Linked DNA regions of Nodosilinea sp. E11. The protein of the gene in region 1 interacts with the protein of each later gene in a pairwise test. Links are inferred from orthologs where the notes say so. Each region holds a gene or a part of one and is shown on either strand. Other genes may lie near its edges.

Region 1 (15,793 bases):
TAAAGCGGTTTTTCACCGCAATGGCAGTATAGCTGTCGATCAATTTGATATTTTCTGCGTGCAGCGATCGCAAAACTCAATTGGAGCCCGATCGGCTAGCCAATGCCAAGTTTTACCCCATCTAGGTTGGAACTATGGCAGTCAATCCAACTAACAAAAATTGGGTGTGTCGTTGTAATGCAATACAGCAACACACCCAACCGCAAAAATAGCTAAACCGTCGCCCTAAGGCGTACCTCCAGGGGTCCCAGGTGCTGCCGGATCAGCAGGATCGGTGGGCTCAACAGGAACCCCACCGGGTGCGGGTTCGCCAGGATCAGGGGCGGTAGGTTCTGGGCCACCGCAGGCAACCCCAACTATAGATAAACCTACAATTAAAGGTAGCGCAAGCAACTGTTTAAACGTCATGGAGATATCTCCTTGATTGGGTTTGGATCATCGTTTGCCGGTGCCAGCGAGGCTAAGCCTCGCTTTCTAAGCGTGCAGCCTAAGCCTGGAGTGCTAAGCAGCACTTTGACAGTGACTTGAGGAAACTCCTCTGACAAAGATATGACATTTTTGTATAGATAATGTTAAGCACTAAAAATTTATGTCTTTAGGTATAGTGCTCAGAGTTCTAAAGTCTAATGCCAAGTCTGAATCATATAATCCCAATTCCCAAAAAGCTTGCCTGTAAGGGCATAGGCGTAGCCGCGCCAAAGGATCTATTGCCTTCGCCCTGCTAATATGAAGTCCAATTAATTAACCAACAGAAAACGGCTTGCCTATCATTCCTGCAGAGGCGGGAATTTATCCTGGAGTCACTTATCCACAATGGATTCCCTCGGAAGTGGGAATGACAGATTAGGAGCATTTAAGCGGACCTGATATAAGGAGATTTTTGGAAAAGAATCTCTCCACTGTCTTCGGCGACTGTAGCCACCGTAGGGCGGGCACTGCCCACCATTAGGGAGAAAGTTTTCCAAAAGTTGCTTACATCGGAGTACCCAAGCAAAATTGGGTACAAGGGGGACGAGATTACAACGTCTTGGTTTCCATCGGCAAAAATACCGTCAGCACTTCGCCTGCCTGGGGCCGCTGCCGCACGATCAGCTTGCCGCCCAACGCCTGAAATAGGTTTTTGGTAGCGTTGAGGTTGAGGCTCAGGCCGCCGGTTTCGGGTTGAAACATCAACAGTTGCCCCAGGGCCTTAAAGGGCGACGAGAAGGGATCGTGTTCGGGCTTAGACTCGGCACTGCCCTCCGGGGGCTGCGACTGAAACTGGAGCTTGAGCTGGTGCCCTGCCAGGGTGACAGCCAGTTCAATGTGGCTGTAGGGGGGCAGGCTGTGGGTGAAGCGGTCGATTAACCCGGTGAGCACCTGGGTGAGCATGGCCGGGTCGCTGTTGACCATGGGTAGGCAGGGGGGCACATTGACCGTCAGGCTAAGGTTGCGGCGGCTTGCTTGCTGCTGCCAGTGGGGAATGGCGTCGTCGAAGAGTTGGTTGAGAGAAATGGCCGACAGGGGCGATCGCGGTCTGGGGGCGCGATCGGTCTCTAGCTCTACGGCGCGAAAGATGAGGCTAAAGCGATCGATCTGTTGGGTGCATTCGCGATCGATCAACCGCAATCGCTTAGCGACCTCGTCGCCAACGTCTTTGCGCTTGAGCAGCGATCGCGTCAGGGTGCGAATGGTGGTTAGGGGCGTGCGAATTTCGTGGGCCATAGCCTTTAACAGCTCGGTGTCGGGGCTGTCTTGGCAGGGTGGCCTCGGGTCTGGCTTGGGCGGAGCCGTGTAGTGAGCACCACCAACGTGAGGACTGGGGTCGGTCTGAAATGCTGCGAGAGTAGGCCGGGCCGGGAGTGCTAAAGACGCCAGCGCCCCAGCAGAACTGTGAGATTCTGCAGCGACATCGACTTGCACCTGCTGACGCAGTTGGGTCATGAGCAGGTGGCTGTAGCGAGTTACGAGGCGGTAGTCGGGCGTGACAGGTGGAAACTGGTCGATCAGGCGATCTAGGGCTGGCACCAGCGGGGGACGAATGGCGACAACGCGATCGCGCAACTGCTGCCAACCTTGCTCTACCACCGCTGGATCAAAGGAAAACTGAAACTGGGGCAACCCATTGGCCCCCTGCCCCAACACCAGCAAAAGGCTAAAGTTGCGGGTTAGCAGTAGACAAAACCGCTCTTCTCCAACGGGGTCGTGGCTCGCTAAGGGCACCATCTGTAAATCACAGGCTGGGGCTGCTGTCGACCCTCTGCCTTGGCCAGGCAAGAGGGGCCGAGTGACGGAGAGAATCTGCTCTAACTGCTCAGGCACCAGCAGCCAGTGGGAGAGCCGCTGCCCTAGGAGGCGATCGGGCAATACTGGAAATGGCCCTGACAAGACTCCTCCCATCAGGGGCAGTAGCTCACTGGCTTGAGCAGCCGTTGAAGCGCCCGGGGGGGGAACATCAGGGGGAAGTTCTATCAGTAGCCGAATCAGGGCCGCCAGCCCACTCAGCCATTCTTGCTCAGCCTGTCTATGAAAAACGCTGGAGCTGCCACCGGGAAAACCCAGCGCTGCCCCCCGCCCACGGGGAGCCTCCTCTGACCTGGGGCCAAAGGAGGTTTGGTGCTCGTTGAGCAATTGACTGAGGGGTAGAAACTGTTGCACCAAGGGTTACCTGCCTCTGCAATAGGCTAGCCGTGGCACCTAAACCACAGCGGGTGGGTTGTCTACAGCAGACAACCCAATGTCTATTACGAGACTAAGCCCTTAGCGCCAGATGGGGCTATGGGTAGAACCGAACGAAAACCCGGCCATGACCTAACCAAACCAGCTAGAAGGAATCGCCTCAACCTCGACCCGCTCAGGACTATGACGGCGCTGCCAAATTTCAGGCCGACCCAGCAGGGCTTCAATGCCCTGGTGAATGAGCTGGTTGATCTGAGCATGCTGCTCAGAGGAATAGCAGTGGCCGGTGGACTCCAAACCGCAGGCGGTGCCGCTGTCCATGGTGACATAGACCACGGGCAACCGCGCGAGCACATAAGTCGTGAGCTTTTGCCGCAGTTCAGGAACGGCAAAAACCTGACGGTACTCGTAGAGCGGATAGGCGGCTAAAATGTCGTCAATTTTGTCTGTTACGATTGGCAAAGTTAAGTTGACAATGGTTTGGGTCATTGAATTCAGCTCCAGGGATGTCTAGTAGTGAAACCGAGGGATATTACTTGTCCTGACAGGCAGGGTTACTTGTCCTGACAGGCAGGGATCAAACTAAAAAAGCAGAGAAATGGCGACTCATTGGATGAAGTGTTGGTGAATTAGGCCTTTTGCTAGTCCTCAATTCGGCTCAGAGATTGCCTCAAGAAAACAATTGCAGCTCAGTCAGCACGAAGGTTCTAAATCATTGAATTGAACGTGTCCCAGCGATCTCAGGTATTCCCCATATAAGCGTGACAATGGCGATCGCCCTATCTAAGTTTTAGAAAGAAATAATTTTTCTCTTGCAAATGATTATGAAAACTACGTAAAGTGAAGTCTTTCTCAATCCTTGTTGTTTTTGGCGTAAGTGTTTGTCTCATGGTTTATTACATTGTGTAATCTGGGGGCCAAATGTTTAGGTTTTGGGCTAGCTAAGCAGTTGATCTGAGGGCAGTGTTGCAACAGGTTGTTTTATTAGTCGTGGGGGGTATGCACCCGCCCAGCTACACCGGCCAGATCCTCTCTACCATTGCCAGAGATGAGGTGCTGGGTCAGCTCAGGCGAGTCGTGTGTGCGCCCCAGCGGTCTGGGGATGTGCTCTCGGCCTATGCCCTACGCCAAGCCCTCGACAAGGCTGAGAAAGCATCCCTTCCCGAGCCGGAGCTAGGGCTGCTCATCTGGGCGTTTAGCGCCGGGTGTGTGGGGGCAGCGGCCCTGGCGGCCCACTGGCAGCAAGGCCGAGGGCCGGTGCTGGCTCTGTTTATGGTGGATGGTTGGGGGGTGCCCCGCCCGCCCGGGGTACCTGTGCATCGTCTCAGTCACGATCGCTTCACCCACGACAGTTCTCGCTGGTTGGGGGCAGGCGATGAGGATTTCTACGCCGACCCGGCGGTACCTCACCTACACCTGTGGCAGCAACCGCAGACCACTAATGGCTGGGCCACCGCTGGGCGCGATCGCGAAAGCCTGACTGCGGCAGACTTTCTCTGCCGGCGATCGCGGGATCACCTCTGCCGCTATGGCCTAAATATCAACGGGCCATAACCCGAGGTCTAAACTGGGCTTTAGGGCCATAAACACCCTAGCCTCTGCTGCTAATATGAAGGGAATTGTTGCTCATTTAACAGCTTTTCCTGCCTATTTCTGCAACGTCATTCCTGTAAAGCAGCGGCGGTGAGCTAATTCACCGCTCGTGTGGCCTCAAGGGGAAACGGTCTACCTTACTTTTCTTCTGAAGCAATGCACTCTAGCCCAACCCAAGCACCCGCCGCTATGACGACAACTCCCGTTGCTACTCCTAACAGTGTTCTTGTGCGCCGCGCCTCCGGGGCCTTTGCTCTGATTGATAGCCTGAGACGGCATGGGGTAGAGCATATCTTCGGCTACCCCGGTGGGGCGATTCTGCCTATCTATGATGAGCTGTACCGGGCTGAGGCGGCTGGGGGCATTAGCCATATTTTGGTGCGCCACGAGCAGGGGGGTGCCCACGCCGCTGACGGTTACGCTCGCGCTACGGGCAAGGTAGGGGTCTGCTTCGGCACCTCTGGGCCTGGGGCTACTAACCTGGTCACAGGCATCGCCACCGCCCAGATGGACTCGGTGCCCATGGTGGTGATTACCGGTCAGGTGCCCAGCCATGCGATCGGTAGTGACGCCTTTCAGGAGACCGACATTTTTGGCATTACCCTGCCCCTGGTGAAGCATTCCTACGTGGCCCGGCGGCCCGACCAAATTCCTCAGATGGTGGCGGAGGCGTTTTATATTGCCCAGACCGGTCGCCCTGGGCCGGTGCTGATCGATATTCCTAAAGACATTGGCTTAGCCGAGTTCGACTACGTGCCCGTAGAGCCGGGCCAGGTCAATCTGCCGGGTTATAAGCCCACCATCAAGGGCAACCCCCGCCAGATCAACCATGCCCTGCGGCTGCTGCGCCAGAGTGAACGGCCTCTGCTATACGTAGGCGGCGGTGCCATTACCGCCAATGCCCATGCTGAGGTTCTGCGGCTGGCCGAATACTTTCAAATTCCGGTAACGACGACGCTGATGGGCAAGGGGTCGTTTGATGAACACCACCCCTTGGGCCTGGGCATGCTGGGCATGCACGGCACCGCCTACGCCAACTTTGCCGTCAGCGAGTGTGACCTGCTGATTGCGGTGGGCGCTCGCTTTGACGATCGCGTTACCGGCAAGCTCGACGAATTTGCCGCTCGTGCCCAGGTCATTCACATTGACATTGACCCAGCGGAAGTGGGTAAAAACCGTAGCCCCCAGGTGCCGATTGTGGGCGATGTCAAGCAGGTGTTAACCACCCTGCTTCACCGCTTGGAAGAAGAGAACCAGGTGCCACCCCCCAATCAAACTAAGGCCTGGCGCGATCGCATTGACCGCTGGCGACGTGACTACCCCCTGGTGGTGCCGACCTACCCCGACGTGCTGTCGCCCCAAGAGGTGATCTTCGAGCTGGCTACCCAAGCTCCCCACGCTTACTACACCACTGATGTCGGTCAGCACCAGATGTGGTCGGCCCAGTTCTTAAAGAATGGACCTCGCCAGTGGGTTTCTAGCGCTGGTCTAGGCACGATGGGTTTTGGCATGCCTGCGGCGATGGGAGTGCAGGTGGCGCTGCCCAACGAGACAGTGATCTGCATTAGCGGTGACGCTAGCTTCCAGATGAACCTGCAAGAACTCGGCACCCTGGCCCAGTACGGCATTCCGGTGAAGACCGTGATTGTCAACAACGGTTGGCAGGGCATGGTGCGCCAGTGGCAGCAGGCGTTCCACGGCGAACGTTACTCGTCTTCAAATATGGAAGTGGGCATGCCTGACTTTGAGGTGCTAGCCCAGGCCTACGGGATCAAAGGTATGGTGGTGCGCGATCGCGATCAGCTCAGCATGGCCGTTGCCACCATGCTGGCCCACGATGGTCCAGTGCTGCTGGATGTACATGTGCGCCGTGACGAAAACTGCTATCCGATGGTGGCTCCTGGCAAGGGCAACCACCAGATGTTGGGGTTACCCGAGGTGCACGGCACTGGTGATGGCTATGGCCCCGATCCCTGCGTTAACTGTGGCCACCAAAACCCCTCCACCAGCAACTTCTGTTCGGAGTGTGGCACCAAGCTCTAGGGAGCGACAAACGGTCTACGACTAGCCCCCTATGGGCGCAAAAACGTTTGGGCGTTAGGGGCAAGGCTGAAGGTTTTAGGAGATTCCACCAAGCTTCAGCCTGCCCTTAAACTCGGTCTTTTTGTCGGGTGAATGGCTCAATTTTTTCAGAATGCAGTATCCTAACCTCAGTTTCATTACTGGTGTGGGTCGTTTATGTCCGCTGCGCTGAAATCCTATGTGCCTCGCCCCGTGCCATCTCGGCGCAGAACAGCCACAGCCCGTACCCGAGCTTCATTGCGTCACGGTTCTGCCGTTTTGTCGGCGCAGGTACAGCCTAGACCCCCGCAGCGGGTTTCCCCGCCGGTGGTCTTGCCAACGCCACCTAGTCTGGATAAAGCCAGTCCGGCAGTACGCCTACTGTCTCAGGTTCATCTGGTGTCTTCGGCCCTGTCGGTGGCCTTGCTAGGTCTGACCTTGGTGAGCTATGGCACATCGGTTTACGTTAACCATCAGCTGAGCCAGGCCAACCGACAGCTCAACCGTCTGCAGCGCAGCGAACAGCAACTCACCAACGCCAACGAGATGCTCAAAAACCATCTGGCCCAGCAGGTGGAGGTGAGCGCCATGGGGTTTCAGCCACCTCAACCCGGCAACGTGATTTTTTTGAAACCGGCGCAGCCAACAGCGGCGGTAGCACTGCCTAGTCAGGGGTCTACCTCAGCGCTGGGGCGCTTTGCCCTACCCAAGGTAGATGTACCCCTAGGGTATTAAGCACTAGCCCAATTGTTTACTTGCTGTTGCCCCTATGGCTAGTTCTGCCTATTCTGCCCGTCGTCGTCGTCGCCGTCGTCTTACGTCTAGCCCTCCGGTGGGCGTGGCTCCCACGACAGCTGCGACGCGAGTGCGAGTGCTGTTGGTGTGGGGGTTGTTGGTACTATCGCTCATGGCGATCGCCGGTCGCTTGGCGTGGCTACAGCTAGTGCAGGGAGACAATCTGGCCAGTTTGGCCCAACAGCAGCGCCTCTCAACGCCAGTGCAGCGGCAGTTGCGCCACTCGATTGTCGATCGCCAGGGCAATGTGCTGGCTGCTGACCATGTGGTGTATACGCTCTACGTGCACCCGCGACTGTTTACGCTGTCGATGCAGGAAGTGGCAACGGCCCTCAGTCCCCTGTTAGAGACGCCAGTCTCTAACCTGATGGGTCAGTTTAGTCGCCAGCCCACAGGCATTCGCTTAGTTGATGGTCTGTCTGAGGCCACCGTCGATCGCATTCGTGCCCTACGCATGAATGGGTTAGAGCTGCACCCGCAGCAGCAGCGATTTTACCCCCAGCAGCAACTGTTTGCCCCCATCGTGGGCTTTGTCAATTTTGATGGGCAGCCCCAGGCGGGCTTAGAGCTGGCTTACCAAGAGCAGCTCTCCCTGCTGCCCCCTAGCGACGACACGGCAGTGACGGCAGCCGAGGCCCTCTCTGATCCAGCAGTTTATGGGCCTCCAGACAGTCTTTTTGCCGAAAATGCCGCTACCCCCGACTCAGCTACCGATACCCCACCTCAGCATTGGCCTAGTGGTAGTGCCAGCCTGCACCTGACCCTCGATAGCCGACTGCAGCGGGCAGCCCAGCAAGAGCTACAGGCGGTCGTCGATCGCCATCGAGCGAAGCGGGGCACGGTCATGGTGATGGATGCCCACACCGGCGAAATGCTAGCCCTGGCCAGTGTGCCTACCTATGACCCCAACCAATACTTCCGCGCTGACCTCAGCGATCTGCGCAGCTGGGCGATTAGCGACCTCTACGAGCCAGGGTCTACCTTTAAGCCGATCAACATTGCGATCGCCCTAGAAGCCGGGTTGATTACCGCCGATGAAATCGTCAACGACAGTGGTCAGATTCAGTTTGGCGAGTGGAAAATTAGAAACCACGACTTTGTCACCGCAGGCGGACGCGGTCTCATTTCAGTCACCGATGTGCTGAAGTATTCCAGCAACATCGGCATGATTCGGATTATGCAAAAAATGCCTGCCTCCGACTACTTTGCCTGGCTGCAACAGCTCAGCTTAGATGGTCTTACCGGCATTGATTTGCCCGCCGAGGCAGCTGGGCAAATGAAAAATCGTGAGCAGTTCATCAACAGCCGGGTAGAACCGGCTACTACGTCCTTTGGGCAGGGGTTTTCGCTCTCGCCCATTAAGATGTTGCAATTACAGGCTACATTGGCGAACGGTGGCAAGCTGGTAACGCCCCACGTGGTGCGCGGCATGATCGCCCCCGATGGCCGAGAACTGTGGGTGCCCGATCGCCCTCAGCCCAAAACTATCTTCTCGCCCCAGACCACTGAGCAGGTGCTGACCATGATGGAAGCTGTCGTGGCCACCGGCACCGGTGATTCGGCGAAGGTGCCTGGCTACCGCATTGGGGGCAAGACGGGCACAGCGCAAAAAGCGGCAGCGTCGGGGGGGTATGGCCGGGGTCGAGTGACCAGCTTTGTGGGCATTTTGCCGATCGATGCGCCCCGTTACGTCGTGCTGGCGATCATTGATGAACCCCAGGGTGACGATGCCTACGGCTCCACTGTCGCCGCTCCTCTCGTGAAAAAAGTAACTGAGGCGCTGGTGGTTTTAGAAGGCTTGCCTCCCACCGACAACTAATGTCTAGGCCTTGAAAATCAGGCCCTAAAAATTAGGCTCTGAGACCATACCGCCCAAGTTTTCTACAATGGCTCGGGTGTTGGCCACCATCATGTTCAAGTAGCTATCGCCCTCGCTGCCGGGAGCCCCAATCGAGTCAGAATATAGCTCTTGGGAAGCCAGCCTAACGCCAGCCTCCTCGGCCACGGTGCGAATCAGCTGGGGGTTGATGGTGGTTTCGGCGAAGATGGCGGGCACCCCCAACCCCTGAATAGAGGCTACTAGCTGTTGCACGGTGCGGGCGCTGGGTTGTTCTTCGGTGCTGAGGCCAATTAGGGTGCCGACTACGTTGAGCCCGTAAGCCGTAGCGTAGTACTGAAAGGCATCATGGGTGGTGACTAGCTGCCGCTGCTGGGCGGGAATGGTGGCGGTTTGAGTCTCAATCCACTCGTGAAGTTGAGTCAGTTCGGTGATGTAAGCCTCGGCATTAGCCGTGAACAAGGCCTCGTGATCGGGGGCCAGCTCAATTAGCTCGTCGCGAATCGCTTCGACCATGGGCACTGCGTTACTGACATCGCCCCAAACGTGGGGATCGGGCACTGTGCCGTTGCCGTCAGCTAAATCTAAGGGGGGGACCACTTCGCCCACAGCGACCTGACGAGCACTGACCCCGGCGGCGTTGAGCAGACGAATTAAGTTGGGTTCTAAGTTGTAGCCATTGTAGAGAATCAGGTCGGCTTGCTCAAAAGCAATGGTATCGGCGGGCACGGGTTCGTAGACGTGGGGATCAGCTCCGGGCTGCAAAATACCGGTGAGATCGATCTGTTCGCCGCCGACCTGGGCCGCCCAGTCGGCAATTAAGGTGCTGGTGGCCACTACAGCTGGGCGACCGTCGGCGACCACCGCTGGAGGAGCCGATGCCCCTCTTTCGGCGGAGTCGCAGCCGTTTAATCCTAACCCTAGGGCCATTACCACGGCGGCCAGGCTTCCATACTGTGAAAGTAGATTATTTCGTTGCATTGACTGCATTTCATATTCCTTTCATTTTTACGATACAATATTTTTCATATTCCTTTCATTTTTGAAGAGTGTCTTCCCTCTATGGGGATGCTGGTCAGGCCGAAGGAGTCGCCGCCGCTGGCTTTCTCGGCCATAACGTTTCCCGGTGGGAATTAAACCCCGATTGGGCTACAGATTATCTGCTGGAGGTAGGTTTATGGTGGCTGTTCCTAAAATGATGGTTGACCACCTTAGTGTCAACTACCGTGACGTGCAGGCCTTGCGCAACGTCAACTTAACGGTACGAGCCGGTAAGGTGGTGGGCATTTTTGGTCCTAATGGTGCGGGCAAGAGCACCTTGATCAAGGCGATGCTGGGGCTGGTGCCAGTGGTGACTGGGCGCGTGACCTACGGCGATGACATTCTTGCCCACCAGCTTGACCGGGTGGCCTATGTGCCCCAGCGATCGCAGATCGACTGGACCTTCCCGGCCACGGTGTGGGATGTGGTGATGATGGGCCGAGTGCAGAAAACCGGTTGGTTGAGACGCTTTTCGGCTAGTAGCCGTCAGATTGCCCGAGAGTCGCTAGAGCGAGTGGGCATGGCGGAGTTTTGCGATCGCCCCATCGGAGCGCTCTCGGGCGGTCAGCAGCAGCGGGTGTTTCTGGCCCGTGCTCTGGCTCAGCAGGCTGAGATTTTCTGCTTTGACGAACCCTTTGTGGGGGTTGATCAAAAGACTGAAACGGTCATTTTTGAGATTTTTCGCGAGCTGGCCGCGGCAGGCAACATCGTCATGGTGGTCAACCATGACCTAGGCGAGTCAATTACCAACTTTGATCAGCTGGTGCTGCTCAACAAAGAGCTGATCGCCGCTGGTCCCCGCGACTGGGTACTCACCCGCGACAACATGACTCGCGCCTACGGCGGCCATGTGGGCTTTTTTGGCCATGTCGCTTGAGATGGCGGTGTTGAACTTGGCGGTGCTGGACTGGTTTTTTGAGCCGCTGCAATTTGCCTTTATGCAGCGATCGCTGGCGGTGGCGATCATGGTGGGCGTGATTTGTGCGGTGGTGGGCAGCTACCTGATGGTGCAGCGCCTGGCCCTGCTAGGAGATGCCATCAGCCACTCGGTGCTGCCGGGGCTGGCGATCGCCTTTTTGCTGGGAATTAACATTTTTGTCGGGGCCTTTATCGCCGGGGTGATCAGCACCGTGATGATTGGGTGGATCCATACGCGATCGCCCATTAAAGAAGATGCCGCCATGGGCATTGTGTTTTCGGCCTTCTTTGCCTTGGGCATTACCCTAATCACCACCATCCAGCGGGATAACAAAATCGACCTCAACCACTTTTTGTTTGGTAATATTCTCGGCGTCACCGCTGGGGATGTACGAGATACAGCCATTATTGCGGTTTTGGTGCTGTTGGCGGTGGCGTTACTTTACAAAGAGCTGCTGTTCTATAGCTTTGACCCCCTGGGTGCCCAAGCCGGCGGCCTGCCCACCGGGCTGCTCAACGCCGGGCTAATGGTGCTGATTGCCCTCACCGTGGTGGCCAGCATGAAGGTGGTTGGGGTGATTTTGGTGCTGTCGCTACTGATTGCACCGGGGGCGACGGCCTACCTGCTGGTGCCCCGCCTGCACCAAGTGATGATTTTAGGAGCGGCGATCGGGGTCTTCTCCAGCGTGAGCGGCATGTACTTGAGCTACTACATCAACTTGCCCTCAGGACCAGCCATTGTGCTGGTGGTGTCTACACTGTTTGCGGTGGCGTTTTTGTTTGGCCCCCGCTACGGGGTGCTGGTGGGGCCAGGGCGCGATCGCCCCTGGCGACGACTTCAGCGCCTCTGGCGACCCAGATCGTCTTAAGCAGGGTCTTGGATCTGGGTCTGGTAAGGAGCGAGGGCATTGTCTAGGGCAGGGAAGAACACCGGGGATGTAAATAACGGCGCAAAGAACTGCACCACCGGAATATTTTCTACACGGGGTAAAAAGTCGGATGGGATGGGGCCATCGACCTGACGGCTGAGCACGCCAAACCCAAGGCGTTCGCTGCGGGGCTGCCAGTTGGGGGCGGTGCGCTGAAGCCAGTCGGTAAAGTCAGTGGCATTTTCCATACTGAGCACCAGGTTGGTGATTACCTCGGGGGGCGGCAAGGCCTGGGTAAGGTCGTCCATATCTGCGGGTTGAGTGACCCAGGCTTGCTCTAGCAGGGCTTGGCGCTGAGCGGGGGTCTGCCAGGCCAGGATCGCGTATTTAGCTGGGGTTTCAGGCCAAGGGCTGACGTCAACCGGTTGTCTGGTAGAGAGGGCCAACATACCTTGCTGAAGGTCGCCACCGTGGGGCTGCCAGTCTTGAGCAGCGGCCGCCAGATCGCCCAGCCACCAGCGGAGGCTACCCCTAGCTTGGTGTAGAAAGCGCTCTAGGGTTGGGTCTTCGGTCTGTTGCAGCAGTTCGCCGTAGATCTGCTCAAGGCGATTGAGCACCGCTGGGTACAGGTTAGCGAAGGGGTTCACGCGCATCAAGGGGCTGGTCAGCAGGGTTGGATGGCGCACGATCTCTAGGGCTAGCGCCTCGGTGGCGCAGTTAACATCGCCGGTTTGCAGACAGGCGACGCCTAGGCCAAAGAACAAACCCATTTTGGCGGGCACTAGGGCGATCGCCTTGGTAAACGAGGCTCTGGCATCGGCGGGCTGACCATTCTCGATCTGTAACCAGCCCAGGTTGGCGTGGCCAAATTCTTGGTAGGGCACTGCCTGGTTACCGGCCTGAAACCAGGCGATCGCGTCGTCTAGCAATACCTGACGCAGATCTGGGTCGTCGCCCGATCGCAAAGACAACTCCCCCAAGTTGTAGCCCAGTTGATAGGGGTAGTAGGGCTCCCAGGGGGCCAGGGTGTGGGCCTGTTCGAGCTGAGTGGCGAATCGATCGATGTCCGGGGGCTCGTCGGTGAGGGCTGAGAAGCCATTGCTGGCAGTGCTCCAGGCCCGATGAGTGGGCATTATCCCCAGGCTCATCGCCAGGGCGAGACCCAGGCCCACCCCTGCTAGCCAACGGTGGCGAAAGGGGCCAGATGGGAGGTCGGTGGTGCTAGCACCGGGATGAAACATACGGGCCAGCACAGCGAGGTAGAGAGCGAGGCTACCAGCGATCGCGGGAATGTCGAGTTGGTAATCGGTCAGACTGATCATCCCGAAGGCGAATAGCCCCCCTACGAGGCTCCAGGCGAACACTGGCGGCAGCCCCGCTGGCGTGGTCTGAGCCCCCTGGCGCATCCATCGCAACACCAGCAGGATTAGCGCTGCCCCCAGAGCCAACGGCACAACTATGCCCCAAAGCCCTAGTTCGCCCCACAACTGTGCTGGGGTGCTGTGGAGCTGAAATTGAAGCTCCGCATCGCGCCCGGCCCAGTGGGGGCGGTACTGCTGATACACTAGAGGCACGCTACCCGGTCCTACTCCAGTGAGAGGATGGTTCAGCCCCATGCGCCAACCTGTGACATTGGTAACCACTCGGTAGGACAGTTCGCCCCCGGCAAAATTGCCCTGGGCCAGGTTGCCCAGCATCTGCCGCAGCCGAGGGTTGGCAACCAAGCCCAGCACCAGTAACCCCAGCGCAGAACCGCCTAAGCCCAGGGCCAACGGCTTGGGCAACCGGTTGTAGATCAGAGAAATGCCTACCGCAATGAGGCCGGTGACCATGAGTGCCAGCCAGCCGCCGCGCGAGCTGGTGGTGTAGAGATTTAGCAGGCCCAGCACTACCCCTGTCAGCCACAGCCAGCGCTGCCAGCCCCGCTCGACCCAAGCCAGCGCTGCCAGCAGGGGCAACACCAGCACTAAATAGCCTGCTACGTAGTTTTGGTGGCCAATCGGCTGCCAGTTGCGCAGACTCGTGAGCCCAAAGTTAAAAGCTTGATCGATTCCATAGCCCTGGAGCGTGGACAACCGGGCCAGCTCGGGTCGATAGATCTGAGTTGTCCACAGTACTAGGCTGAGCAGAATGAATCCCAGGGCAATGTAGCCCTGCCAACGCAGTAGGGTGTGCAGTCGCTGAGGGTAACGCAGCCAGCCGCCGAGAGCATAGATCGCGGCGATCGCCCCTATCGCCGCCCAGCTATACCATCGCGCCTGAGCTGGAAACTCGGCCCCCAGGGTAGATACCACTAGGCCGACCACTGCCAATAACGCTACCCAGTCAAAGCCATTGCCCAGCTTGGCTAAGGGTCGATGCCACAGTTGCCACAGCAGCCACAGCATCGGCAGGGTGAGGCCCACCTGCCACAAAAACACCCAGGGCCACGACACCATTAAGGTGCTGCTGCCCGGTATGAGGGTGAACAGCGCATAGAATGTCGCCGTTAGTAAGGCCAGCAGTGTGCCGTCGCTGGGGTCTTGGGCGATGGGTTTGGGCTGGGAAAGAGCGTCCTCGGGCATGGCAAAGAAAAGAGTAGAGGGGTAAGGGGTTGGATAGTTAGCGATTGGGGTGCTTGTGGTTAGTAAAGTATTCCCGCAAGCATCTCCGGCAGAAAAAGGGGGCTAAGCAGCAAGCCTGTGGGGCTGTTCGGCAGATTAATTCTGGCAGACTAATCTAGATCCGAGAGGCGAAAGCGATTGTGGGTGGGGTGGGGCAGCCCTAAAGCCTGAGTTCGCAGGGTTTCAATGCGGCGATCAAGGGAAGGAAACTCGCGGGGCCAGGCGGGGAAGAGGTTGAGCTTGGCTACTAGGGTATAACGCTGAAGGTTTTGCGGCGTCAGCATGAGCGTGATTTGCTTAGCCTGGTAGTTGCGGTAGGCAAAGGTCAACGCACTCCGATATCCTTCGTCTGGGTGGGTGATCAGGGATGTCAGCCACAGGCGCAGGGGCTGGGTGCGCAGACTTTCTTCTATCAGTAGGGTGTCGAGATCTGGTAGTGCATCTTGAGGCTGGGGTGGGGTAGCAGCATAGCGATCAGGGTTGAGCCAGGCAGCGAGCAGCCGTAGCTCGGGGGGCTGCTGGCCTAGGCGCAGATTGTGCGTTACTAACTCTAGGGCGGCGGCGGGATCAGAATCTGCTAAGAGCAACCCCGAAACCACGGGCCGCAGCAGGTTGGGATCGACCTCTATGATGGGTTGCTCGGTCCACCAGGCCAATAAGGTGTGGGTTTCATAAAGAGTGGCAAAGCCAGGCTCGCCGGGAGCGACGTCTCTGAGTAAAACATCATACTCGGCCAGGGTAGCCTGTACCACAGCGGGGTAGATGGCTTGATAGGGCTGCTCTTGCCACTGGGGATGGGTGAGGGCAGCGGGGTTAACCAGGGCTTCTAGGGTAAAGGCGGCAATGGCTGCTGCATCGTTGCCCTGTCTTAACAGCACGTCGCCCAGCAGCCAGTAGCCATAGTGGCGGTGGCGGGGCAACAGCTGCACAGCGCGGGCGGCGTAGGGTAGAGCAGTGGCCGGGTCGGTGGTCTGGTGCAGCACCGCCAGGTTGTGGTTAAACCAGGCATCGTTGGGGGCCGCCTGCTGGGCTTGCTGGGCATAGTCGAGCATGAGCGATCGCACATTCTCCTGGGTTTCTGACTCACCCAGCACCTGCTCTAGCCCCCACAGAGCCTCGCTAGCCACCGCTGAAGCAGTTGGATCCCAATGACTAAGGCGGTAGGCCTTGTACCAGCGGGTATCCGCCAAATTGAGCTGCTGGCTATAAAAGGCCCCATCGGCCAACGCCCCAAAGGCTACGGTGAAGGTAAACGGTAGCCACAGGGGCAGAACTAGCCCCAGCCCCAGGGTGACGGCCAGCCGGGTTGGCGAGGCTATGCCCCACCAGTGCCGCCGTTGCCTAGGGCTGGCAAGGGCGGTCTGATCTGGCAGGTAGCGATCGCCCAACGCCAGCAGCAGCACCACCAATCCCAGCAG
Region 2 (15,788 bases), 1.2 Mb from region 1 along the record:
TCAAGTAAACCACACCGCCGCACGCTCCTATTAAATAATTCAGAGCAATTGGCAGGGAGTAGGCTAACCAAGCGCTCACAAAAATGACGCCGGTAAAAGCCAGGGTAGTCAGCAGCAGATTTTGCTGCAGCTGATAATACTCTTCCATCGCATTGGCCGAAGCCGGAGGGAGGCTTTGACCTTCCGGTTGACCGGGGTCTACCTCTGCTTCAACCTGAGTGATGGGGTCGGTGTGTTCGGGGGGCAATGGGGCCACAAAAGCGCCTAATCCTTAGCCGTTAAGGGGTTTGGCCCGCACATGCAGGCCGTAGGTGATCATATCACGGCAATAATACTTAATAGACGCTCCCCAAAAGATAAATCCGTTATCTTCGATCAAACTTTATGGATTCTGCTGTGGCGATCGCAACAGGATCAGCTGACGCTGGTGCATTTGGCGTACGTCTTGAAGGGTGAATCCCCCAAGGGAAATTAGATCGGCGACGGTGGCGGTGGGCTGATTGGCGTTAGAGCTGGCAGGACGGTCGCCCTCAGAAATCGGTGCTTGAGCATCACAGGCCTGCAAAAACTCAAATTCTTTGGGCTCTAGGGAAATAATCTGATAGTTGTGGTCAAAAATGCTCTGGCTGGGCCAGCCCTCCATGCAGGGGTTGCGCATGGGCAGGGCCGCCAGCAGGGTGGCATCGTCCTCCCAGGTAAATCGGGGATAGGGGGGGCGGGCCAGAAACCATTCGAAGTGGGTGATTTCTGGATCGAGCAGCTCGACTAGGCGGTAGCGATCTTTTTCTGAGAGCTGCTGGGCGCGCGTTAGCAGATCAGGGTCGGCCTCTAGCAAGCGATCGAGCTGCCACACCTGGGGGTTGGAGAAGCCAACGAACTCCAGACCCGATGCATCAATCAGGTCAAATAAACTATCGAGGGTGTAGTCGATTTCCTGGGGGTGGACGTACATGTCAGCGAAGCATTCGTCGCGGTGGTTTTCCATGGCCCAGCGATCGCGCTCTCGCTGCTTCAGTCGGTTGCCCTCGGGCAGACTGGCAAAAATCTGTCGGCCCACCTGTACCCCGTCGCGGTAGTCACCCCGCTGGCTGCCCTGGACAAGGGCGATCGCCCGCTGCATCAGAGAGATTTCCCACCGACCAATAGCGGCGTAGACAAATAGATGGATAAAGCCACCCGGAGCCAGCTTAGTCGCCAAGGCCTGGAGCCCTTTTAACGGGTCGGGCATATGGTGAATCACGCCGACGCAATTGATCCAGTCGAACTCACCCTCAATTTGGTCGACATCATAGATACTGAGCTGGCGAAACTGCACGTTGGTCGCCCCAGAGCGGCGGCAGCGCTCGGTAGCGGTGGCGATCGCCCGTTCACTCAGATCGATCCCCAGCACCTCAGCCTCTGGGTTCAGGTGACTGATATATTCAGTGCTCACCCCAGTGCCGCAGCCCGCATCTAGCACGCGCACAGGTCCTGGCGCAGGGGCGGCCCCGGTACAAAAACTGTGCACCGTCGGCCAGTACCAGCGCCAGTTATAGCCCGGCGGCGCTTCATCTAAGAGGGGTTCGGGCGGAAACGGATAGGTGTTGTAAAGGCTGGCCACTGCATCGCTGACCGCCTGGGTGTTGATCGAGTCGTCCATAAAAGATATTGGCGAATGGATTGGCAATGAGATGAACTAACAAGAGTTGAGGAATCAAGCGGAGCAGCAAAGCATCGCCCAGTCATCAGAGTTAGAGAACCTTCGCCCTCGGCCTCAGCCAAAGCCAGCGTTACAGTCAGCCGCCGGATGAATTCCTGACCAGAAGCGACTTTGAGCGGTTGAGCCCCTCAGCTTTATCACGAAACGTTACAAAACTTATCCGCCTTCTCAGGGGTGTAGTGACCATCCTCTATGATGACCACAGGCATTTGCCAGGCCGGATGTTACACAGTTTTTAATAATCTGTGTTGCTGTCCTGAAACGGTTTAATCTGATTCCAGGTCAGCGAACAGCCCGCCATCCATAGATACCGCATTCGGTGCCCTGCTTGAATGCGTGGCCGGTGAGGTTAACAACGCTTTACCTTCAAACGGGTTCAGTGATTTTGCTCTGGTTCAGGGAGAGTTCCTGGGCATTGCAGAGTCTCACGCCCTCAAAACCGATTGAATAGATTCTTTTTTGATGCCGTCATTGTCCGCATAGGGAGCCTTTGAAAACGCATGAGTGTTAAAGCAAGTGGTGGAAGTGCACCGGCGCGGCCCCAGCTCTACCAAACTCTGCCGGTGGCCACGATTTCCCAGGCCGAGCAGCAAGACCGCTACATGGGCCGGGGTGAGCTAGATGAGCTATCGGGCTTTTTTAGTTCTGGTCTTAAGCGGGTACAGATTGCCGAGGTCTTGACCCGTTACTCCGAATTGATTGTCTCCCAGGCGGCCAACCGCATCTTTACCGGGGGGTCTCCCTTGGCCTACCTGGAGCGAGTCGAGAGCGAATCGCCGGTTGAAAAAACCCGAGCTGGCACCGTCTTAGATGAAACCGAGGCTTCCCGGCTGGGCACCTCAACCTTCATTGAGAGTGGTGGCGGTGGCCTGTTCCAAAACCTATTTAGCTCTACGCCGTCTGGGCCGGTTCCTCCTGGGTTCCGCCCCATCAGCGTGTCGCGCTATGGTCCTAGCAACATGACCAAGTCGCTGCGCGACATGAGCTGGTTCCTGCGCTACGTGACCTACGCGATTGTGGCGGGCGACCCCAACATCATCTCGGTCAACGTGCGTGGTCTGCGCGAAATCATCGAAAATGCCTGCTCTTCAGCGGCGACCATCGTGGCCATTCAAACCATGAAGGCAGCGTCCCTGCGCTACGTGACTAACGATGCTGAAGCGCGGGATTTGGTGGCCCAGTACTTTGACGTTCTGCTGAGCGAATTCAAGGCTCCAACCCCCTCTGACAAGGTGCGGCAGCGGTCTTCTAACGACCTGCAGGGCCTACAGCTGCCCCAAATCTACTTCAACGCTGCCGAGCGTCGGCCCAAGTATGCGATGAAGCCGGGCCTGTCGGCGGTAGAGAAAAACGATGTGGTGAAAGCGGCCTACCGTCAGATCTTTGAGCGCGACATCACCCGGGCCTACTCCCTCTCGGTCTCCGACCTGGAATCGAAGGTGAAGAACAGCGAAATCTCCATGAAGGAGTTTGTGCGTCGCCTGGCCAAATCGCCCCTATACCGCAAGAATTTCTTTGACCCCTACATCAACAGCCGTGCCTTGGAACTGGCCTTCCGCCACATCCTAGGTCGTGCGCCCAGTTCTCGCGAAGAGGTGCGCCACTACTTCTCCATCGTCTCTAACGGTGGTCTGGCAGCTCTAATTGATGCCTTGGTGGACTCAAAGGAATACGCCGACTACTTTGGCGAAGAGACCGTACCCTACCTGCGCGGCCTGGGCCAAGAAGCCCAAGAGTGCCGCAACTGGGGTCCTCAGTTTGAGCTGTTTAACTACAGCGCGCCCTTCCGCAAAAAGCCGCAATTCATCACCCTGTTTGCGGCCTACGAGCAGCCTCTGCCCGACCAGCACCCCTACGGTTCTGGCAACGACCCGCTGGAAATTCAGTTTGGGGCGATTTTCCCCAAGGAAACCCGCAACGTCAGCGCTACGCCGGCCTTCTTTAACAAAGATACCCGCCGTATTCTGATTCACCGGGGTCCTGGTATTAACAACCAACTGAGCAACCCCGCCGCCCGACCTGAGAATCCAGGTTCGCTAGGGGCCAAGGTGTTCAAGCTGGATCAAATTCCCAGAACGGGCAATACCCAGAACAGCGTTCGTTACTCCGAAAGCTCGACTCAAACGATCATTAGCGCAGCTTACCGTCAGGTGTTTGGCCGCGAGGTGTACTCGGGTCAGCGCTCCAAAGTCGCTGAGATCAAGCTAGAAAACGGCGAGATTACCCTGAAGGAGTTCATTCGGGCGATCGCCAAGTCCGAGTCTTTCCGCAAAACCTACTGGTCATCGCTGTACGTGATGAAGGCGGTGGAATACATTCACCGTCGCCTGTTGGGTCGCCCCACCTACGGGCGCAAGGAAACCAACGCCTACTTTGACATCTGCGCGAAGAAAGGCTTCTACGCCCTAGTCGATTCGATTATCGACAGCCAGGAATACGCCGAAGCCTTTGGCGAAGATACGGTTCCCTACGAGCGCTACCTAACGCCGAAGGGGCTGTCTCTACGCAGCATGCGGGCGGGCAGTCTGGCCGAGAAAGGCATGGTGCCTGTGGCCGACACCACCGTACCTCGCTTTGTAGAACTGGGTGCCGTTACTGAAGATCGGGCAATTCCCGAAGTGCAGCGGCGCTTGAACCAGGGGGTTAATCGCCAGCGTCAGCAGACCAAGGTGTTTAAGCTCACCTCTCTAGCCGACAAGCCCAACCTCAAGCTGGTGACGGCCGCCGCCTACCGGCAAATCTTCGAGCGCGATATTGCTCCTTATATTGTCAAGAGCGAGTTCACGGCGCTAGAAAGCAAGCTGGGTAACGGCGAAATTAACCTGAAGGAGTTTATTGAAGGTCTGGGTACCTCGACTCTTTATATCAAAGAGTTCTACGCCCCCTACCCCAACACCCAGGTGATCGAGTTCGGTACCAAGCACTTCCTAGGACGTGCCCCCTTAGATCAGGCGGAAATTCGCAAGTACAACCAGGTGTTGGCCAGCGAAGGAATTCGCGGGTTTATTCAGTCGATGCTGAACACCCCTGAGTATGCCGACAGCTTTGGGGAAGATACGGTGCCCTATCGCCGCTATCCCACCCTGCCGGCGGCCAACTTCCCCAACACGGAGAAGCTTTACAACCGCTTGACCAAGCAGAATCGCGATTTAATCGTGCCTAGCTTTGTCAGCGCCAAAGCCACGACGAATGTAGCCGACTTGCCGCTGATGGCGGATGCCGTAGCTACCCAGGCTGCAACTACAGCAGCCCTCGCCGCTACCGTAGGACGGTCTTCAGTTGAGGCGGAGGTGTTGTCAGTGGCGGTGCCAAGCACCCGCTTTTACCGCCGGTCACCCGGTGCCAGCCCTGAACAGATCGATCAGGTGCTCACTGCGGTCTACCGCCAGGTAATGGTGCTGCCTGAAGGGGATATTTTGCCTGAATGGCGATTAGCGGAGGCAGAAGCTTTGGTGAAGAGCGATCGCATTACCCTGCGTGAGTTCATTCGCCAGCTGGTGCAGTCCCCGGCTTACCAGGAGCGGTTCGTCGCCGCTTATCCAACCCCTAAGCTGGTCGCCATCATGGCTCGTCAGCTGCTGGGGCGAAACCTGGAGGCAGACTTGGCTGACTACCAAGCGATCGCGACCAAGAGCGGTAGCATGGCCGTTGCCGAAGCTATGCTCAGCTCTGCCGAGTACCTACGCTACTTCGGTGAGCAGGGCGTTCCTTACCGTCGCGCCTAAGCTGTGACCAGCGAACAGAGGTAGCAACACTACCTCTGTTCGCTGTGATTAATAGCATCAAGCGCAGTCGGTAGTTCTGGCTAAACATTGGCCTAAAAATTTCGCCAGCTAAATTAGGTAACGAAGTATGAAGCCCAGGCTCTAAATTGAGCTAGGGCCATAGTTTTTGTGGGATAGGGCTGTGTGTACGCGGCCCCAAAATCGCGTTCCCATCGGCCTTCGGGAAACCTGAGGAAAACTATTACAAAATATTTCGCGACTTTGAAGAAGGCTGACGCAATACCGGACAATTAATCGGGAAGGTTGCCAGGTCTGAGGTTCTACATAGAGTTAGCTCTGGCCCTAAACCCTTAAATGCCAGTTTCAATTCATCTGGTCATATTTTTCGGAGGAATCCATCAATGAGTATTGTCACGAAGTCAATCGTGAATGCCGATGCTGAGGCTCGTTACCTTAGCCCCGGTGAGCTAGATCGCATCAAGGGCTTTGTCACCTCTGGTGAGCGCCGTCTGCGCATTGCTCAGGTGTTGACCGAATCCCGTGAGCGCATCGTCAAGGAAGCTGGCAACCAGCTCTTCCAAAAGCGCCCTGACATCGTTTCTCCCGGTGGCAATGCCTACGGCGAAGAAATGACCGCTACCTGCCTGCGTGACATGGACTACTACCTGCGCCTAATCACCTACGGTGTGGTTGCTGGTGATGTGACCCCCATCGAAGAAATTGGTCTGGTGGGTGTGCGCGAAATGTACAACTCCCTGGGCACCCCCATCCCCGCTGTGGCTGAGTCTGTGCGCTCCATGAAGGCTGTGGCTACCTCGCTGCTGTCCAGCGATGACGCCTCCGAAGCCGCATCCTACTTCGACTATGTTGTCGGCGCTATGCAGTAGTCGCGATCGCGCTACTTCGTCGATTCGTTGTTGAGATTACGTCAGTTCTAAGGAAGCTTCACCAATGCAAGACGCAATTACTTCTGTTATCAATTCCTCCGACGTGCAGGGCAAGTACCTGGACGGGTCTGCTCTAGACAAGCTCAAAGCCTACTTCCAAACCGGTGAGCTGCGCGTTCGTGCCGCTAGCACCATCAGCGCCAACGCCGCTGAAATCGTCAAGGAAGCCGTGGCTAAGTCCCTGCTGTACTCTGACATCACCCGTCCCGGTGGCAACATGTACACCACCCGTCGCTATGCGGCCTGCATCCGCGACCTCGACTACTACCTGCGCTACGCCACCTACGCCATGCTGGCTGGGGATCCCTCCATCCTGGATGAGCGCGTGCTCAACGGCCTCAAGGAAACCTACAACTCCCTGGGTGTACCCATCGGCGCTACCGTTAACTCCATCCAAGCCATGAAAGAAGTGACCGCCAGCCTGGTGGGCGCTGACGCTGGTAAGGAAATGGGCGTTTACTTTGACTACATCTGCTCTGGCTTGAGCTAGTCCAGGCTCATCCATTGCGCTTTGGCCATTGGCCAGAGCTGACCTAGGCCAGAGTCAGGGGCGAGTGTTGAAGACACTGGGTTGTGCTTTACTGTCTTCCTGCTGTCTAAGCATTGGCTTTCGACTCTGGCTTTTAAGTCTTTGCACCAAGTCCAGCTCGGAATCTGTGGTTTTCCTAGCGGCAAAGCTCCACTTCTGGACTTGGATTTGGTTTACATCTGTCCAATGAGATAGCAGGAGAGTTTTCGGCCATGCGCATGTTTAAGATCACCGCTTGTGTTCCTAGCCAAACTAGAATTCGCACCCAGCGGGAACTACAAAATACCTTCTTCACCAAGCTAGTCCCCTACGACAACTGGTTTAAAGAGCAGCAGCGCATTCAAAAAATGGGCGGCAAAATCGTCAAGGTTGAACTGGCCACCGGTCGCCAGGGTGCCAATACTGGTCTGCTCTAATTGGTTTTGCAACCGGAGACCTGCTTTAGCAGAGCATCTAAGAAATTTTTTTACTGCGTTACTAAATAATGCTGTGATACGTGCAGGGTTAGCCAATGGGCTGGCCCTGCCGTTGTGTTTTTGGCGAAGGCTCTCAGGTTAACTATTTTTGTGAGTTTTGGGCCGTTTAGAAATCACAAAAATAGTTGCCTCCGCTATACTTGGCCGTTGAACGACTTGGCCTTAGGGCAGGCGGGGTAGCAGGGTGAACATTGCGCGATTGATTCCATGGATTGACCCCACGGTAAGTCAGTGGTCAGCGGAAGCCCGCTGGCTCCGGTGGCTCACCTTTGTATGGCTAGGAGCTGGGCTGCTAGTGCTGTTTTCTGCCTCCTATGCGGTAGCCGTCGTTGAGCATGGCTATGGACTGCACTACGTGATGGTTCAACTGATGTGGGTGGTGGTTGGGTTAGTGGTGTTCAACCGGATTGTACATACCTCCCTAGATCGGTTGATCCAGGGTTCAGGCATTGTGCTGCTGGTGTTGGTAGGGCTGGTAGCCCTGACTCTCATCCCGTCCCTGGGGGTGACCGTGAATGGGGCGACTCGTTGGTTGCCCATAGGCCCGTTTATGATTCAGCCCTCAGAGCTGATCAAACCCTGCCTAGTGTTACAGGGGGCGCGGCTGTTTGGCAGCTGGCATCGGCTCTCCTGGTCAACTCGTCTCACTTGGCTAGGCATTTTTGCGGCAATTTTGGGCTTGATTTTGATTCAGCCCAATCTCAGTACGGCGGCAATCTGTGGCCTGACCCTGTGGTTGATTGCATTGGCGTCGGGGTTGCCCTATCTATATCTGCTGCTGACCTCAGGGGGCGGACTCTTAGCGGCGGTAGTCAGCATTAGTCTCAAGTCTTACCAGCGCGAGCGAATCGTTTCTTTTCTAAATCCCTGGGCTGATCCGGGGAATAAGGGCTATCAGCTCGTGCAGAGTTTGTTGGCCATTGGGTCTGGTGGGTTGTGGGGCCAGGGGTTTGGGCTGTCTGAGCAAAAGCTGTATTCGTTGCCCATTCAATACACCGACTTTATCTTTGCCGTATTTGCTGAAGAGTTTGGCTTTGCGGGCTGTCTGGTGCTGCTGCTATTTTTGGGCCTATATGCCTCGCTGGCCATGTTGGTGGCCCTGCGGTTAAAGCAGCCTCTATACCGGCTAGTAGCCGTGGGGGCAATGGTCGTTTTGGTGGGTCAAGCGCTGCTGAATATGGGAGTGGCAACTGGAGTGCTGCCGACCACGGGGCTGCCTTTTCCGCTGCTGAGCTACGGAGGTAGCTCAATGGTGGCTAGCTTGGCGACAGCGGCGCTGCTGGTGCGGGCCGCCAGAGATATTAATCTTGATGCGCCAGTGCCTTTGCAGCGGCACCAATCAGCGGCTGGCAATCAAGCGCGATCGCCCCTGCGGGTTTTAGACGGTGGCAACGCTTTGTCTTAAAACACGTTTTATCCCCAATCCGAATTGCATAACCCCAATTCCCAACCGGCCAAATCGTAGGGGCGCATGGCATGCGCCCGTCTGAACCGGGGGTAACTAAACAGGATTTAGTGTTACCTGATAAACAGAAGTCTGAGAGCAGGTTGCCAGATTGTTACAATGGTGAATGCCTTTGCCTTTCGCCACCTTGGTTAATGTTCCAAAGCCTTCAGCTTTATCTCTACGAAATTGCCCAATGGGCCAATCAGCTCGTCAATGCCCAGTTGACTCAGGTGTCGTGGATTAGCCTCTCGGTGGTAGGGCTAGCGGGTTTGCTGACGAGTCTGTCACCCTGTCTGCTGTCGATGCTGCCGATTATGGTGGGCTATATGGGCGGCTATGAAGCGGGGAACCGAAGGGGGGCGCTGGTGCGATCGCTCTCCTTTGCCCTTGGTCTAGCCACTACCCTGGCGCTGCTGGGTCTGATCGCTGGTTTTTTTGGTCTAGTGTATGGTCAGGTCGCCTGGGGCTTACCCATTGTGGTAAGTGTGGTGGCGATCGCCATGGGGTTAAACCTGTTAGGGGTTATGCCGTTGGCGCTACCCGCTGGGGCAGGCCCCACCTTCGAGCGGTGGAACCTGCCCCCCTGGCTAAGGGCCTACGCCCTCGGCCTCACCTTTGGCATTGTGGCATCGCCCTGTAGCACCCCAGTACTGGCGACCCTACTGGCCTGGATTTCAGCGACGAAAGACCCTGTATTGGGGAGCGCTCTGCTGTTGGCCTACGCCGTAGGCTACGTTACCCCTTTGGTGCTGGCGGGGACGTTTACCGCCAGTCTGAAGCGACTGCTGGATCTACGCCAGTGGTCGAGCTGGGTAACCCCGGCCAGCGGAGCGCTTCTGCTGGGGTTTGGCGTGTTTTCACTGCTGTCACGGCTGCTGCCAGCGACGTTGGTGTAACGGTGTTGGTCTGTTTTGAGGAATTATATGGCTGCATCTGACACTTCACCACCGACGATTAAAGACGGGGTGCGCAACTATTTTCAGCAAGATTTGCTGCCGCTACTGGCCGATCTGCGACTAGCCATTGTCTTGCTGCTGGCGATCGCCGCTTTTAGCATCAGCGGTACCGTGATTGAGCAGGGCCAAACCCTGGAGTTTTACCAGACCAACTACCCCGAAGATCCGGCCCTATTTGGGTTTTTGAGCTGGAAAGTGATCTTGACCAGCGGCCTAGACCACGTATACCGCACCTGGTGGTTTTTGGCCCTGTTAATTGTGTTTGGCGCTAGCCTTACCGCCTGTACCTTTACCCGCCAGTTTCCTGCCCTAGGAGCGGCCCAAAAGTGGAAATATTACACCCAGCCGCGCCAGTTTCAAAAGCTGGCCCTCAGCGCTGAACTCTCAGCCACCGATCTAGATTCTCTGGCCGCAGGGCTAGCTCAAAAGCGCTATCTCGTCTTTCGCGACGCTACTCAACTCTACGGGCGCAAGGGCATCGTGGGCCGCATTGGCCCCATTGTGGTGCATGCCAGCATGCTACTCATTTTGTCAGGGGCCATTTGGGGCGCCATGACCGGCTTTTTTGCGCAGGAGATCGTGCCTAGCGGCGAGACCTTCCAAATTCGCAACATTTTTGACGCTGGCCCCTGGGCCGCCGCCCAAATTCCCAAAGACTGGTCGGTGCGGGTCAACCGCTTTTGGATTGACTATACCCCCGAAGGCAATATCGACCAGTTCTACTCTGACCTCTCAGTCTTAGACTCAGCGGGGGATGAAATCGATCGCAAGACGATTTTCGTCAATCAACCCCTACGCCACAGAGGAGTAACCTTGTACCAGGCCGACTGGGGCATTGCGGCGGTGCAAGTCAAGCTAAATAACAGCCCAGTGCTGCAACTGCCGATGCAGCCCCTAGAAAACGACGGGCCTCGCTTTTGGGGCACCTGGCTGCCCACCAAACCCGACATGAGCGAGGGCGTCACCCTGCTGGCCAGCGATCTCCAGGGTTCCGTACTGATCTACGACAATGCTGGACAGCTTGTGTCTACGGTGCGTAAGGGCATGGCGGCAGAGGTCAACGGTATCCGGTTGTCCCTAGTGGACGTGGTGGGAAGCACTGGATTACAGATCAAGGCCGACCCCGGCATTCCCTTGGTATACGGCGGGTTTGGGCTGCTAATGCTGGGAGTGATCATGAGCTACGTGTCGCATTCTCAGGTGTGGGCGCTGGCAAAAAATGGCATCGTCTACGTGGGCGGCAGAACCAACCGAGCCCAGGTAGCCTTTGAGCGGGAGCTGCTAGCGCTCTTAGAAGACCTATCCTAGGATGCAGAAACTCCAGAACTCAGCATCGGAAAAATAGGCGAATCACCCAACCCGGAGGTTATCCTGATAGGCGAATCCTGGGATTGCTCAGAGTTTTATGGCCTGCTACCAAAAGGCGGCCGCCTGAACGTCGGCTAGGCTCTCAGGCCGTCTAAGCGCCTGGGCCTAGGGACAACGCTAGAGATCAAGCTATTCACTAACTCCCCACTACCGAGCGACCATGACCTACCTTGGGCTGAAATGTCACGCGGCGATCGCCGGTTCAGAAACCTGGCTAGGGTCAATGCCCCTGCCCCTAGGGCAACTGTTGCAAGAACCGATTACGGACCCGGTCGCTATTTTTCTGACCATTTTGGCCATCATGCTGGTGGCTCCGCTGCTGGTTGAGCGACTGCGGCTACCGGGCATTATCGGACTGATCTTATCTGGGGTCGTGGTAGGCCCTTACGGGTTAGGCATTCTAGATCGCGACCCCACGATTGTGCTGCTGGGCACTGTGGGGTTGCTATTTCTGATGTTTTTAGGCGGCCTTGAAACCAGCCTTGACGATCTCAAGCGCAATGCCGATAAGCCGATTATCTTTGGTTTAGCCACCTTCGTCGTCCCGATGGCGCTGGGAACCGCCGTGATGATGGCTCTCCAGTACAGCTTTTGGGCCTCGATCCTGGTGGCCTCCTGTTTTGCCTCCCATACCCTGGTAGCCTTACCGGTGCTCAACAAGCTGGGGATTATGCGTCACCCGGCCTCTACCGCCACCCTAGGCGCTACCCTCATTACCAACGTGCTAGCGCTGCTGGTGCTGGCGGTGGTGGTCAGGGCCGATCAGGGCGATCTCACCCTGGGCTTTTGGCTCTTTTTAATTCCAGCCCTAACGATTTACACCTTTGCAGTGCTTTGGGGCATCCCCAAGCTAGGCCGCTGGTTCTTTAAAAAATTTGGCCACGACGAAGGGGCAGAGTTTACCTTTGTGCTGGCTGCCCTGTTTGTGGCCTCTTACCTAGCCAGCCTGATTGAGATTGAACCCATCGTCGGGGCATTTCTGGCAGGGGTAGCTATTACCCAAATTATTCCTCGGCTCAGCCCTCTGATGAACCGAGTGCAATTTATTGGCAACACGCTGTTTGTGCCGATTTTCTTGATTTCAGTGGGCATGCTGGTGGACCCATTTATTTTGATTCGCCAGCCAGAGTCGATTGTGCTGGTAGCCATCATTGTGCTGACGGAGTTGGCCAGCAAATTTGTCGCCGCCTGGGGGGCTGCCCGCTGGTTCAAATGGAAACTGCCCAGCACGATGGTGATGTTTGGCCTGTCGATGGCCCAAGCCGCCTCGACCCTAGCGGCGATTACCATCGCCTTCGACATTGGGTTAGTCGATGAGATCGTGGTAAATGCGATTATCGTCATGATTTTGGTGAGCTGCGTGCTGTCGCCCTGGGTAGTCGCTCGCTGGGGTGCACAGATCCAGAGTCCGACCGCTGACGCGGAGACACTAAGCGAAGAAGGCCAGGATACAGAGACCATACCCACCCTGGGGCAGCGTATTTTGATTCCGGTGGCGAACCCCAGTACTGAAGATAATCTGCTCCAGCTGGCGATGATTCTCACCAAACGTGTAGGGGGTACTCTGTTGCCCCTACACGTGCTGCCCGATCGCAATCAACCCATTGTCGAGGCCGAAAGGACTCGCCAGCTGCGTCTACTCGACACCGCCGAAGCCATTGCCCACGCCGCGACGATTCCGGTTGAAACCATTGGTCGCATCGACGACTCAATTGCCTGGGGCATTTTGCGTACCATCCAAGAACGCAATGCCGACTTGCTAATTTGCGGCTGGAAGGGGTTTTCGACCTACCAAGAAAATTTCTTTGGTAGCGTGATCGACACCATCGTGCGATCGGCAACCATTCCGGTACTGATCAGCCGATTTCCCCAGCCAATTGAAAACACGGAGCAAGTGGTGCTGGCGATTACCGGCAGGCAGGCCAACCTGAGCCAGGTTAAAAGTACCCTAGCCATTGCCCAGTGTCTTGCGGAAGAGCTGAAGGCACCGCTCCACGTGGTGCAGATGGCCGTTGGCTCTGGCCGCGATCGCGAACTCACTACCCTGCTCCAAGATCAAGCGATCGCGGTACAGCCGACCCATGGCAACACGGTTAGGCGGGTATCCGAGGTCATTAGACCCAATACTCTGCTAATCCTAATTGCCAGTACCTACAGCGTCGGCCAACCTGCCCTGGGTCGCGAACCCGAGGCCATCACCCGTGCCAATTGGGATACCAATGTCATCATTGTGAACTTCCCCGCTACCCCCACCAAACGGGCCTAAGGCTGAGCACGCAGATAATTGAGAATTCCCTGGGCGATCGCCTGGCCCATCTGGGCCTGCCAACGGGGGTCGCGCAGCTTAGGGGCATCGAGCGCCCCGGTGACAAAGCCAATTTCGATCAGGGCAGCGGGCATTGAGGTGCGACGCAGCACTAAGAACCTGGCCTGGCGCACGCCGCGATCGTTCATCGCCATGGTGCTGAGCACCTGGTTTTGCAGGACGGTGGCTAACACACGCCCCGAATCTGAGTAGTAGTAGGTTTCTAGCCCATTGACCTCAGGCCGCTGCATGTTGACCGCATTGGCGTGAATGCTGACAAACACAGTGGCGCGGGCCGACTCAGCCATATCGGCCCGGGGCTGGAGGTCAACCGTCTGATCGACTTGGCGGGTCATCTGGACTGCAACACCCTGGGCTTGCAGAGCCGCCGCTGTGTGCTGGGCCACGGCCAACACCACCCCTTTTTCTTGCAGGCCACCAATGCCCACAGCGCCTGGGTCAGCCCCGCCGTGGCCAGGGTCGAGCATCACTAAAAACTGCCTCTGAACGGCTCGCTGAACTGGGGCCGCAGCGGGCGCAGCCACGGGTACTGCCGGGGTCGCCGACCGGGCAATGGGGGGCGGCGCAGAGGCCGAGTTCACCACCGGCAGTACGACGGTAGTCGGTGGCGCGGCAATCTGGCTGGGGGCCATCCCCAGGGGGGTCACCCAGATACCGCCGCTAGCCAGGGGAGTAATTTGCCAGTCGGGGCTGTGTCCATCCAGCGTCAGGGTGATGCGAATGGCTGGGGGCGCGGTGGCAAACTGGGTCAAGCTCCAGCGATGGATACCGTAGCGCCCCTGGGGCAGGGCTTCGGGGGAGAGGCCAGGGGCAATCGCCGCATCGAGCAGATCGATCACGAGCTGGCGCGCTTGGTTGCCATCGCGGGTGCGATAGACCTGGATCTGGGGCGCAGCTCCAACGGTCGGAATGAAGAACCCTTCGGGAGTCGCCTGGACGCCACGTAGCACAGTAGCCGTAGCCCTGACCGCCGCTGGCGTAACTTGATTGCGGCTGATCAGCGCCGGCAGCGGGCGATCGCCTGCCACCACCAGGGGACGCAAGGCCTCAGCCTTAGAAAAATCCGGTGCTTGCAAGCCGTGATCGACAGGCTCGACGGCAGTTGTGCCGGGCAGTTGCACCACCCACTGTTCGCGGGTTAGCCCCCATACCTTGACCTGTTTAGGGTCGAGGTCATAGCTAGGGTTAAGCTCTAGCACCATACGAATGGTTTGGGCGTTGGCTTGGGTGACCCGCACCGCTGCCACCGCACCGCCCACCAACTGATCGCCCAGGGCGTCTTCGGTCAAAACCCCTGGCAGGTCAATCACTAAACGACGAGGATTGCTCAGCAGACTGACCTGGGGCTGAACACCACCCTCAGTAGTGAATAACAAGCGGTTTTGGCCCGTGTCAAACTCCCAGGTTTGCAGGCGCGCGGTCGCTTTAGCCGGCAGGCCACCAAACAGGCACACCCCGGCTACTCCTACTACCCCAGTAAACAGCTGCTTTAGCCGCAATCGAGCGGATCTCCCCACGCACCATACCCTTCAGCCCGGTTCTCTGCCCCACGGGGACAAAGCCTGCGATCGCCCATCCGTCTGACCATAGCCCTAAGATCTATCTAGATCGGAAAAATAGTCGTGTAATTGGCTTAAATGGCTGAATTGGCTTAGATATTAGCTCACTTTTGCCAAAGCAATGCCCCCAATTCAAGGCAAGGGCAGCTAAGGGAAGATTCCAAAAACGGGAACAAGCAAAAACGGGGCACTTTTGCCAGTAGCCTATGGATCGACCACCCCAAAAACACCCCGCTTATTTAGATGCATTAAGCTAACTTTAGCTTGACCTAGAAATTGGCACTATTCAAAACCAGCGCTAAAAGAACGAGGGCTGGTGACGAATCAGGCTGAGGAACTCTTCGCGGGTTTTAGAGTCTTCTTGGAACACCCCTAGCATGGCGCTTGTTACGGTCCAAGAGCCAGGCTTTTGCACCCCGCGCATCACCATACACATGTGGCTGGCTTCAACCACCACGGCCACCCCTTTGGGGTCCAAAATTTCCTGCACCGCTTCGGCGATCTGCCGGTTGAGGCGCTCCTGCACTTGCAATCGGCGAGAATACATTTCCACAATGCGCGCTAGTTTGCTCAGCCCCACCACCCGCTGGTTGGGAATATAGGCCACGTGGGCGCGTCCCATAAAGGGCAGCATGTGGTGTTCACACAGGCTAAATAGGTTAATGTCTCGCACCAACACCATTTCGTTGTGGCCCTCATCAAAGATAGCCCCGTTGACCAGTTCTTCGAGGGACTGCTGGTAGCCGCTGGTGAGAA

What was found.
Region 2: the proteins of RRF56_RS14550 (region 1) and RRF56_RS19560 interact in binary tests that used the Escherichia coli proteins (3 or more experiments, as listed by UniProt). The link is inferred for Nodosilinea sp. E11 from one-to-one orthologs.

The regions. Positions count from the first base shown.
Region 1 is NZ_CP136520.1:2,756,302-2,772,094, reverse strand. The notes cover bases 6,590-9,503. They hold RRF56_RS14550 (penicillin-binding protein 2), read left to right. Parts: upstream 6,590-7,081; coding sequence 7,082-8,926; downstream 8,927-9,503. Other genes in these bases: RRF56_RS14545 (metal ABC transporter solute-binding protein, Zn/Mn family), read right to left, coding at 8,951-9,503; RRF56_RS14555 (hypothetical protein), read left to right, coding at 6,590-7,047. Outside these bases: RRF56_RS14575 (HAMP domain-containing sensor histidine kinase), read right to left, coding at 1,018-2,637; RRF56_RS14570 (late competence development ComFB family protein), read right to left, coding at 2,791-3,147; RRF56_RS14565 (hypothetical protein), read left to right, coding at 3,625-4,212; ilvB (biosynthetic-type acetolactate synthase large subunit), read left to right, coding at 4,441-6,294; more of RRF56_RS14555, read left to right, coding at 6,490-6,589; more of RRF56_RS14545, read right to left, coding at 9,504-9,925; RRF56_RS14540 (metal ABC transporter ATP-binding protein), read left to right, coding at 10,122-10,862; RRF56_RS14535 (metal ABC transporter permease), read left to right, coding at 10,864-11,772; RRF56_RS14530 (O-antigen ligase family protein), read right to left, coding at 11,769-14,336; RRF56_RS14525 (O-antigen ligase family protein), read right to left, coding at 14,486-15,793. UniProt on the Escherichia coli protein: Essential cell division protein that catalyzes cross-linking of the peptidoglycan cell wall at the division septum. Required for localization of FtsN.
Region 2 is NZ_CP136520.1:3,916,614-3,932,401, reverse strand. Bases 6,762-9,670 are described here. They hold RRF56_RS19560 (FtsW/RodA/SpoVE family cell cycle protein), read left to right. Parts: upstream 6,762-7,560; coding sequence 7,561-8,781; downstream 8,782-9,670. Other genes in these bases: RRF56_RS19555 (cytochrome c biogenesis protein CcdA), read left to right, coding at 8,976-9,670; RRF56_RS19565 (phycobilisome linker polypeptide), read left to right, coding at 7,113-7,316; apcB (allophycocyanin subunit beta), read left to right, coding at 6,762-6,861. Outside these bases: RRF56_RS19590 (ATP synthase subunit I), read right to left, coding at 1-256; RRF56_RS19585 (class I SAM-dependent methyltransferase), read right to left, coding at 383-1,639; RRF56_RS19580 (phycobilisome rod-core linker polypeptide), read left to right, coding at 2,200-5,424; RRF56_RS19575 (allophycocyanin), read left to right, coding at 5,826-6,311; more of apcB, read left to right, coding at 6,376-6,761; more of RRF56_RS19555, read left to right, coding at 9,671-9,719; RRF56_RS19550 (cytochrome c biogenesis protein), read left to right, coding at 9,747-11,087; RRF56_RS19545 (cation:proton antiporter), read left to right, coding at 11,371-13,413; RRF56_RS19540 (N-acetylmuramoyl-L-alanine amidase), read right to left, coding at 13,410-14,990; GTP cyclohydrolase I FolE, read right to left, coding at 15,331-15,788.